Regions from separate parts of the Providencia sp. R33 genome, predicted to be linked through region 1. Evidence: predicted binding sites of a transcription regulator. Region 1 holds the regulator's gene; each other region holds the start of a gene.
What was found. The regulator PurR, encoded in region 1, represses purine synthesis genes. The targets are predictions, from matches to a motif close to CANGCAAACGTTTGCNTG.
Positions count from the first base shown of each region.

Region 1 (2,209 bases):
TGGTTCTTTCGCTGAGTTTAAAGCGCAATTTACGGATGCAGCAACCAAAAATTTTGGCGCAGGCTGGACTTGGTTAGTTAAGAAAGCAGATGGTAGCTTAGCTATCGTTAATACCTCTAACGCAGCAACACCTATTTCAGGTGACGACAAACCTGTATTAACGGTTGATATTTGGGAACACGCTTACTACATCGATTACCGTAATGCTCGCCCTAAATACTTAGAAAATTTCTGGGCGCTGGTTAACTGGAAATTCGTGGAAGAAAACTTAGCTTAATTTAATATGTTTTCTCAATAGAATAAGGGCGAGTTATTACTCGCCCTTATTTATTCACCCAATGAAGATGAAACACAACTAGAATAAATGTACAGCAATGAAAATAATCATCGCTAATGAACCCACTGCTGCTAGTATTCCATATTTAACATCTGTATCCATGAGTTCCTCTCATCCTAACAAAATTGAATTAACTATAACCACACAAACATTAAGGTTAATGAGTATACACATCCAAAAAAGCAAAACCAGTGTCTATATCACATGTTATAACATCAATTATTTCTTTCGTTTTTGCGCTAGATCAGACAAAATCGACAACAAATCGCTAAATTATTGCCAGCAAAGGATCTATGCATCAATATGCAGGTAATTTTTTAACTAGAATTCTTAGAGAGACCTATAGTTGGTCAGGAGTTTTATTCCCCCATGGCAACGATTAAAGATGTGGCGAAACGCGCTGGCGTCTCTACCACTACCGTATCCCATGTTATTAATAAAACGCGCTTTGTGGCAGATGATACCAAAGCGGCAGTTTGGGCTGCGATAAAAGCGCTCAATTATTCACCTAGTGCGGTTGCCCGTAGTTTAAAAGTGAATCACACCAAATCGATTGGTTTGTTAGCAACATCAAGCGAGGCCCCTTACTTTGCAGAAGTTATTGAGTCCGTTGAAAATAGCTGCTACGAAAAAGGTTATACACTGATCCTCTGTAACTCTCACAATAACTTAGGTAAACAAAAAGCCTACTTACAGATGTTGGCGCAAAAACGTGTCGATGGCTTACTGGTTATGTGTTCCGAATACCCAGAGACCCTTATCGGAATGCTGGAAGATTATCGTAATATCCCAATGGTTGTGATGGATTGGGGAACTTCCCGCGGGGATTTCACCGATAGCATTATCGATAATTCATTCCATGGAGGCTATCTCGCAGGGCGTTATCTCATTGACCGCGGTCACCGTGACATTGGTGTGATCCCAGGTTCCCTTGAACGAAATACAGGGATTGGCCGTCTGACTGGCTTCCAAAAAGCCATGGAAGAAGCCAAAGTGACCCTAAAAGATGAGTGGATTGTTCAAGGGGATTTTGAGCCTGAATCAGGCTATAAAGCGATGATGCAGATTTTAAGCCATAAACAGCGCCCTACTGCTGTTTTCTGTGGTGGTGATATCATGGCAATGGGCGCTATCTGTGCGGCAGATGAAATGGGTCTACGCGTCCCACAAGACATTTCAATCATTGGTTACGATAATGTGCGCAATGCGCGCTATTTTACCCCTGCATTGACAACAATCCATCAGCCTAAAGAGCGTTTAGGCCAAATGGCTTTCGCTATGTTACTAGACCGTATTGTGAATAAGCGCGAAGACGCTCAAACTATCGAAGTTCACCCTCGCCTTGTTGAGCGCCGTTCTGTTGCTGATGGGCCATTTATCGACTACCGTCGATAATCGATACTATGTTGATAACCATTCCGCGTTGAGAGTTTCATTATCGCCAAGATAATCTAATAACCAACTCAACGCTGGAGAAGTATTTTTCTCTACCCACGTTAAACAACATGGGCTAGGTGGAAATGGCTGTGCTAGCGTCAATTCCACCAATTTGCCTTCCGTGCATAACGGTGCTGCACGATGCTCAGGTACCATCCCTACACACAACCCATTAGCCAAACACGCTAAACCATTTTCCCAATAGGGAACCACTAAACGTCGTTGGTTATCCAGTGCCCAAGTATCGCGCTTAGGTAAGCTACGAGACGTATCTTCTAAGCACAAACTTGGATATTGGCGCATTTCATCATCTGTTAGGCTATGCTTTATTTTCGCTAAGGGGTGCTCAGGACTTGCGACACACATCCACGGCATAAACCCCATATCTCGAAAGCTATAACGCTCGCCAATCGGTGATGCCCGTGTCGCACCAAT
Region 1 covers NZ_CP072453.1:1,919,186-1,921,394, forward strand. The annotation lists gene sodB (superoxide dismutase [Fe]) at 1-277, shown strand, start outside; gene purR (HTH-type transcriptional repressor PurR) at 707-1,732, shown strand; gene punR (DNA-binding transcriptional activator PunR) at 1,739-2,209, opposite strand, start outside.

Region 2 (2,209 bases), 1.1 Mb from region 1:
AGAAACGCCCCACCAAAGAACCTTCCATCACAGCCGCGTTGTCTTTATAAGCCGATAACACGTGCTCTGGCGTTTTCTCGAAGGTGTTTTTAATCATCTTAAACAACGATTTTGGCTGTTCTTCACCATCAATGACCCAATCTGCGTTAAAAATCTTATGGCGGCAATGTTCGGAGTTCGCTTGCGCAAACATATATAACTCAACGTCTGTTGGGTTACGTTTTAAACCTGTGAAGGCAGCTTGCAGATAATCAATTTCGTCATCCGCCAGCGCTAAGCCCATTTCTGTATTTGCTGTTGCTAATGCTTGACGCCCACCGTTGATGATATCAATGGTTTTCATCGGTGCAGGCTGTTGGTGTGCAAATAAGGCATCCGCCTGTTCAAAAGAAGAATAAATTGTTTCCATCATGCGGTCATGTAACAGTGCAATCACTTCGTGCCACTGTGCTTGCGTTAATGCATCTCCCTGAACGTAGTAGGCAACACCGCGTTCAATGCGTTTAACTTGGCTAAGACCACAATTGTGAGCAATATCCGTTGCTTTAGATGACCAAGGAGAAATTGTACCCGGACGTGGGGTGACTAAAACCAGTTTACCGAAAGGGTCATGCTCTGTCAGAGAAGGACCATATTTTAACAAACTGCTCAGTTTGCCTTGCTCACTATCACTTAACGGCGCTGATAAATCAGCAAAGTGCATATATTCAGCATAGATATCTGTTACAGGCAGTTGCTTTTCTGCAAACAATGCCAAAAGGCGGGTAATACGAAATGCTGATAGAGCAGGTGAACCACGCAAAATTTCCATAGTCTTAATTTCTCTCTTTTAAACGCCAGCCCTGAACATGAAAGCAGGGAAACCGGTGCCCATTATAGAGCAATGTTCATCAATACGAAACCGTTTGCGTGATTAAAAATAAAGCGATTAGTTAAATATTATTCTGTGCTAAATACGATAATATAGGTTGCACCGATCATAATTGTTGAGCAAAATACCCAACCACTGGAATTATAACCATTACTTAGCCATACTCTTTTTTAGACATCACACAACACCAGAGATTGCACGAGAAATTATTATTTGAATAACTTAAAAGTTAACTACTTAATCATCGTGGTTATCGCGCTACTGGCTTCAATGGTCATCGGCTTTAATATCCGCTGGCCCAATACGCAAGATTCACAAATTAATAAAATACTGTCACAAGGTGAATTACGTATTAGTGCCGTCAGCTCGCCACTTATCTATATAGATGAGCAAAAACAGCTTCGTGGTTTTGACTACGAACTTGCTCAAGATTTTGCTTCGTACCTAGGGGTCAAGCTTAAAATCACTATCCGCCCAACATTCGAGCAAATTTTTGACGACCTCGAAAATGGCGATGCTGACATCGCTGTTGCAGGGCTTTTGTATAATAAAGACCGATTAACTAAGACAAAAACAGGCCCAAGCTACCTGACGGTAACTCAGCAATTGGTCTATCGCAAAGGCTCAACACGGCCGAAATCGTTTAATGACATCAATGGTAAGCTGCTTGTGACTTCTGGAACGGCCCACGCCAGTACCTTAAAAGAGCTCGCCAAAGAATATCCAAACTTAAAATGGGAAGAGACATCTAAATACAATACCAATCAAATTCTTGAAATGCTTGCTGATGGTGAAATCGACTATACCCTCGAAGACTCTATCGCAGTTGCATTGCAACAGCGCATTCACCCACAAATCGCTGTCGCCTTTGATTTACTCGATGATCATGCGGTCACGTGGTATATGCGTCGTGGTGATGAAAACAGCTTAAATGCTGCCCTGCTCGACTTTTTCAATCAAGGCAATGAAACTGAGCTATTGGCACGTCTGAATGAAAAATATTTTAGCCATGTGGAATCGTTCGATTATTTCGATACGATGACATTTATTAAGGCGATAGATAATAAGCTGCCTGAATACCAGCCGTTATTTGAAAGATACGCTGAAGTTATTGATTGGAAGCTTCTCGCTGCGATTGCATGGCAAGAGTCTCATTGGGACCCTCTTGCAACTTCACCTACGGGTGTGCGGGGCTTAATGATGCTAACAAAACCTACGGCGGCTACGATGGGTATCGCTGATAGGTTAGATGCGGAAGAAAGCATTAAAGGTGGTGCCGCTTATATCGCTTATATAATGGAAAGATTGCCAGAGACCATCGCGGAAGATGACCGTATT
Region 2 covers NZ_CP072453.1:784,810-787,018, reverse strand. The annotation lists gene purL (phosphoribosylformylglycinamidine synthase) at 1-811, opposite strand, end outside; gene mltF (membrane-bound lytic murein transglycosylase MltF) at 1,085-2,209, shown strand, end outside.
Region 2: the regulator PurR is predicted to act here: its motif matches at 895-912, upstream of purL (phosphoribosylformylglycinamidine synthase).

Region 3 (2,209 bases), 1.3 Mb from region 1:
TGAATTAAAAAAAGCGGTGGGTTGGGCAGCACTGGAATACGTTAAACCCGGTACAATTGTTGGTGTCGGTACAGGGTCTACTGCATCACACTTTATTGATGCATTGGCAACAATGAAAGGGCAAATTGAAGGTGCCGTTTCTAGCTCCGAAGCGTCTACGCAAAAACTTAAATCATTGGGTATCCCTGTTTTTGATTGTAATGAAGTGGACTCATTAGATGTTTACGTTGATGGTGCGGATGAAGTCGACCACCATATGAATATGATCAAGGGCGGCGGTGCTGCGTTAACACGTGAAAAAATCGTTTCTGCGATAGCAAAAACCTTTGTGTGCATCGTTGATCAATCAAAACTGGTTGATGTGTTAGGCAAGTTCCCTCTGCCTGTTGAAGTTATCCCAATGGCGCGTAGTTATGTGGCACGTGAATTGGTCAAACTGGGCGGTACACCGGAATATCGTCAAAATGTGGTTACTGATAACGGCAACGTGATTTTAGATGTTCACAATTTAAGTATTGTTGACCCTGTTGCGTTAGAAAACACCATTAACGGTATCGCGGGTGTTGTGACTGTTGGCTTATTTGCTAATCGTGGTGCTGATGTTGTCCTGATGGGCACAACGGATGCTGGGGTTAAAACGATCAAACTATAATCGCAATTATTTGCGATGAATTAATTTGCTTAATCTATAAGCCAGCAAACTATTTAGTTGCTGGCTTTTTTGTGCCGTAAAAAAGGCGTTAACGTATTTGGCTAGTGAGTAGATTGAAAAATAATTGACCAGTTTTATAAATATCATTAATTTGAAATTTATTTCATTATTTTTATTATTTCGCGATTTTGGTGATATATCTCACACTAATATGCATTGTGCAGGAAAAATCCTTATTTTGTGTTACTGCTCCTGATTTTCTACCATTTAACTTCTTTTTCCTCGCGCTTTTTAGCATCCCTTAAGCAAACGGTTGTATTGATACTGCGCCGAATTTTGCTATGTTGGTATACTCTTTTCAGATTTCAAGGTAGATGAATGTGCTGGTATGGATATGCCTTGAATTATGTTGAGCAAAACCATGAGTCAAACAAGCAAATTCATCTGTCACAAATTTAAAACGTTCACGATAGGGTAGGGAAATGGTCAAGGTATCTTTGCATAAAGACAAAATAAAATTTTTACTGCTAGAGGGTGTGCACCAAAGCGCGGTTGATAACCTAAAAGCAGCGGGTTATACCAATATTGAATACCATAAAAGCGCATTATCTGATGAAGAATTAAAAGAAGCGATCAAAGATGCGCGCTTTGTCGGTATCCGTTCCCGCACTCATTTATCTGAAGAGATTTTCGCTGCGGCTGAAAAGTTAGTGGCAGTTGGTTGCTTCTGTATCGGAACCAACCAAGTGGATTTAGACGCTGCGGCAAAACGCGGTATCCCTGTCTTTAATGCTCCATTCTCAAACACTCGTTCCGTTGCTGAGATGGTATTAGGCCAGCTATTACTGTTGTTACGTCGTATTCCTGAAGCGAATATGCAAGCGCACCGTGGTATTTGGGAAAAACAAGCGAAAGGCTGTTTTGAAGCGCGAGGTAAACGCCTTGGTATCGTTGGATACGGCCATATCGGTACTCAGCTGGGGATCTTAGCTGAAGGTATTGGTATGAATGTTTTCTTCTATGATATTGAAAATAAACTACCTTTAGGAAATGCTACACAAGTGCGTTCTTTGACTGAGTTACTCAATATGAGTGATGTCGTCAGCTTGCATGTACCAGAAACGGCCAGCACGAAAAACATGTTTGCTAAAGAACAGTTTGACCGCATGAAACCAGGCTCAATCTTTATCAATGCGTCACGTGGTACAGTGGTGGACATTCCTGCACTGGCAGCGGCGCTGGAAAGCAAGCATTTATCCGGTGCAGCGGTTGACGTATTCCCAAGTGAGCCTGCGGCAAATAACGACCCGAATGACCCGTTTATTTCTGAGCTGATTAAATTCGACAATGTGATTTTAACGCCTCACATTGGGGGCTCTACAGAAGAAGCACAAGAAAACATTGGCTTAGAAGTTGCGAGTAAACTGGCAAAATATTCTGATAACGGTTCAACGCTTTCTGCGGTCAACTTCCCAGAAGTTTCTCTGCCTGTACACACTGAAGATACTAACCGTTTCTTGCATATCCATGAAAACCGCCCGGGTATCTTGAATAGCA
Region 3 covers NZ_CP072453.1:576,921-579,129, forward strand. The annotation lists gene rpiA (ribose-5-phosphate isomerase RpiA) at 1-652, shown strand, start outside; gene serA (phosphoglycerate dehydrogenase) at 1,135-2,209, shown strand, end outside.
Region 3: the regulator PurR is predicted to act here: its motif matches at 955-972, upstream of serA (phosphoglycerate dehydrogenase).

Region 4 (2,209 bases), 1.6 Mb from region 1:
GCACTTAGCATAGCTTGTGCGGTTTCTTGCTGGGGATTTGTGGATTTTGGAAACGCAACGCTGGTGCGTAAGATGCCTTCTTGGTGCAAATTGTGGGTAATAGGGTAAAAAACGGATTCACCCGCAGCATTGCGAGCACCAATGACAGACACTTCAGCGTCAAACGGGATGCCTTGTTCGACAATGCATTCACCGTAAATTTCAGCGGGTAAATTGATTTCATCACCAGGACGTACACGCCATTGGCCGCGCCCGTCATAGCCACCTGTTCTGCGCTTGACTATCAGAAAATCACCCAGAGAGGCGAATAATTCAGGCCACTGTGCAGGGGATTCGAGCAGTGCCCAAGGGGCGGTTGACAAATTTAAGCTATCAAACAGGCTCTTTTGCGGAAATCGGTCGGCTAAACGCGGGAAAATATCACGGTTAATAAAGGCATTGTGGCGAGCTAATTCTTTGGTCAATGGTGTTTCAGGCCAACGCTCGATTTCAGCGGTGATCACGCTTTGCTGATAAGGAACCGCTTCAGGCTCAGCATCCAATCCAACAGGGAAAACAGCGATGCCTAGAGGCTCACCAGCTTGTCGTAGCATACGACCCAGTTGGCCGTTACCCAGTACGCAAACGGGTTTCATTACGCTTCCCTCGGGTCTGGATTATTGAGTACGTCGTTGGTTTGTGTTTCACGCCATGTGGATAAGCGCTTGAAAACAACTTCATCAGCGATAGCTAAGACTTGAGCCGCTAGCAATGCGGCATTTGCGGCACCTGCTTTACCAATCGCCAGAGTGCCCACAGGAATGCCTTTTGGCATTTGGACGATGGAATATAAGCTATCAACCCCACTGAGTGCGGCACTTTGTACAGGAACACCAAAAACAGGCACTAAGGTTTTGGCCGCTAACATACCCGGTAGATGTGCTGCACCACCAGCACCTGCAATAATTACATCAAAGCCGTTTGCTTTGGCTGTTTCGGCAAATGAAAACAGTTTATCGGGTGTGCGGTGTGCGGAGACAATTTCGACGTGAAAAGGAATTTGGAGTTCGGTTAATACATCAGCAGCGTGCTGCATGGTCGTCCAATCACTTTTCGAACCCATAACAATGGCGATTTTTGCCGCAGATTGAGCAGAAGCTTGGGCAGTCATTTGGTGCTTTCCTGTATTGAAAAAAACGTCACCCGAAGGTGGAGAATTGAATTGAGCCGATCATATCACGACAACGCAGCAAGGAAAACGTTTGCGTGATTAATAAATAAGCAAACGGTCGCGTTTACGACCAAGAAATTGTCTGTGGTTATTCGAAGGGAAAGAAAATCAGCTCGATGCCTTGTTCATTAATCACAAAGGCAGAACCTTCATGGTGCCATGCGCCTAATACTCCACGAAAATGTAGCTTTCCGCCAATATTGATTTCATGAATGGCAGGGCGGTGGGTATGGCCGTGGATCATCCATTTGGCTTGGTGTCTTTGTAGTGCGTCAACAACGGCTTGCGGATTAACATCCATAATGGATTCCGCTTTCATGCTACTGGCATATTGGCTGTTTTGACGCATTTTTTGCGCAATCCGACGGCGAATAAACAGCGGAAGTGTGAGAAAAATACGTTGGATCCAAGGCGTGTGAACTTTTTTACGGTAGTTTTGATAAGCCATATCATCGGTGCACAAGGTATCACCGTGTAAAATCAAAATGCGCTTATCATAAATATCGAGAAGGGTTTCTTGGGGTAAAATTGTCATTCCACACTGCTCGGCATAGCGTTTACCGATTAAGAAGTCACGGTTACCATGAATGAAATAACAAGGAATGCCTTTTGCTGTGAGCTGTTTTAGCTCGTTTGCGACGCGTTGATGAAGCGGGGTGTTATCATCATCGCCCACCCAATAATTGAAAAAATCACCGAGAATATACAGGCTATCGGCGTGGATGGCTTGCTGTTGAATAAAATTGATAAAACCGGCGGTGATCGCCGGTTCATCTTCACTCAAATGCAGATCTGCAATGATGTAAGTGGACATAGAGGCAGGATTACTCGCTGACAGTCACTTTTTCGATCACAACATCTTCACGAGGAACGTCTTGGTGGAAACCGCTGCGGCCAGTAGAAACGCCTTTGATTTTATCAACCACGTCCATACCTTCAACGACTTCAGCAAATACGCAGTAACCCCAACCGTCTGGGCGCTCTGAACGGAAGTTTAAG
Region 4 covers NZ_CP072453.1:315,816-318,024, forward strand. The annotation lists gene purK (5-(carboxyamino)imidazole ribonucleotide synthase) at 1-635, opposite strand, end outside; gene purE (5-(carboxyamino)imidazole ribonucleotide mutase) at 635-1,150, opposite strand; gene J6836_RS01500 (UDP-2,3-diacylglucosamine diphosphatase) at 1,299-2,024, opposite strand; gene ppiB (peptidylprolyl isomerase B) at 2,035-2,209, opposite strand, start outside.
Region 4: the regulator PurR is predicted to act here: its motif matches at 1,231-1,248, upstream of purE (5-(carboxyamino)imidazole ribonucleotide mutase).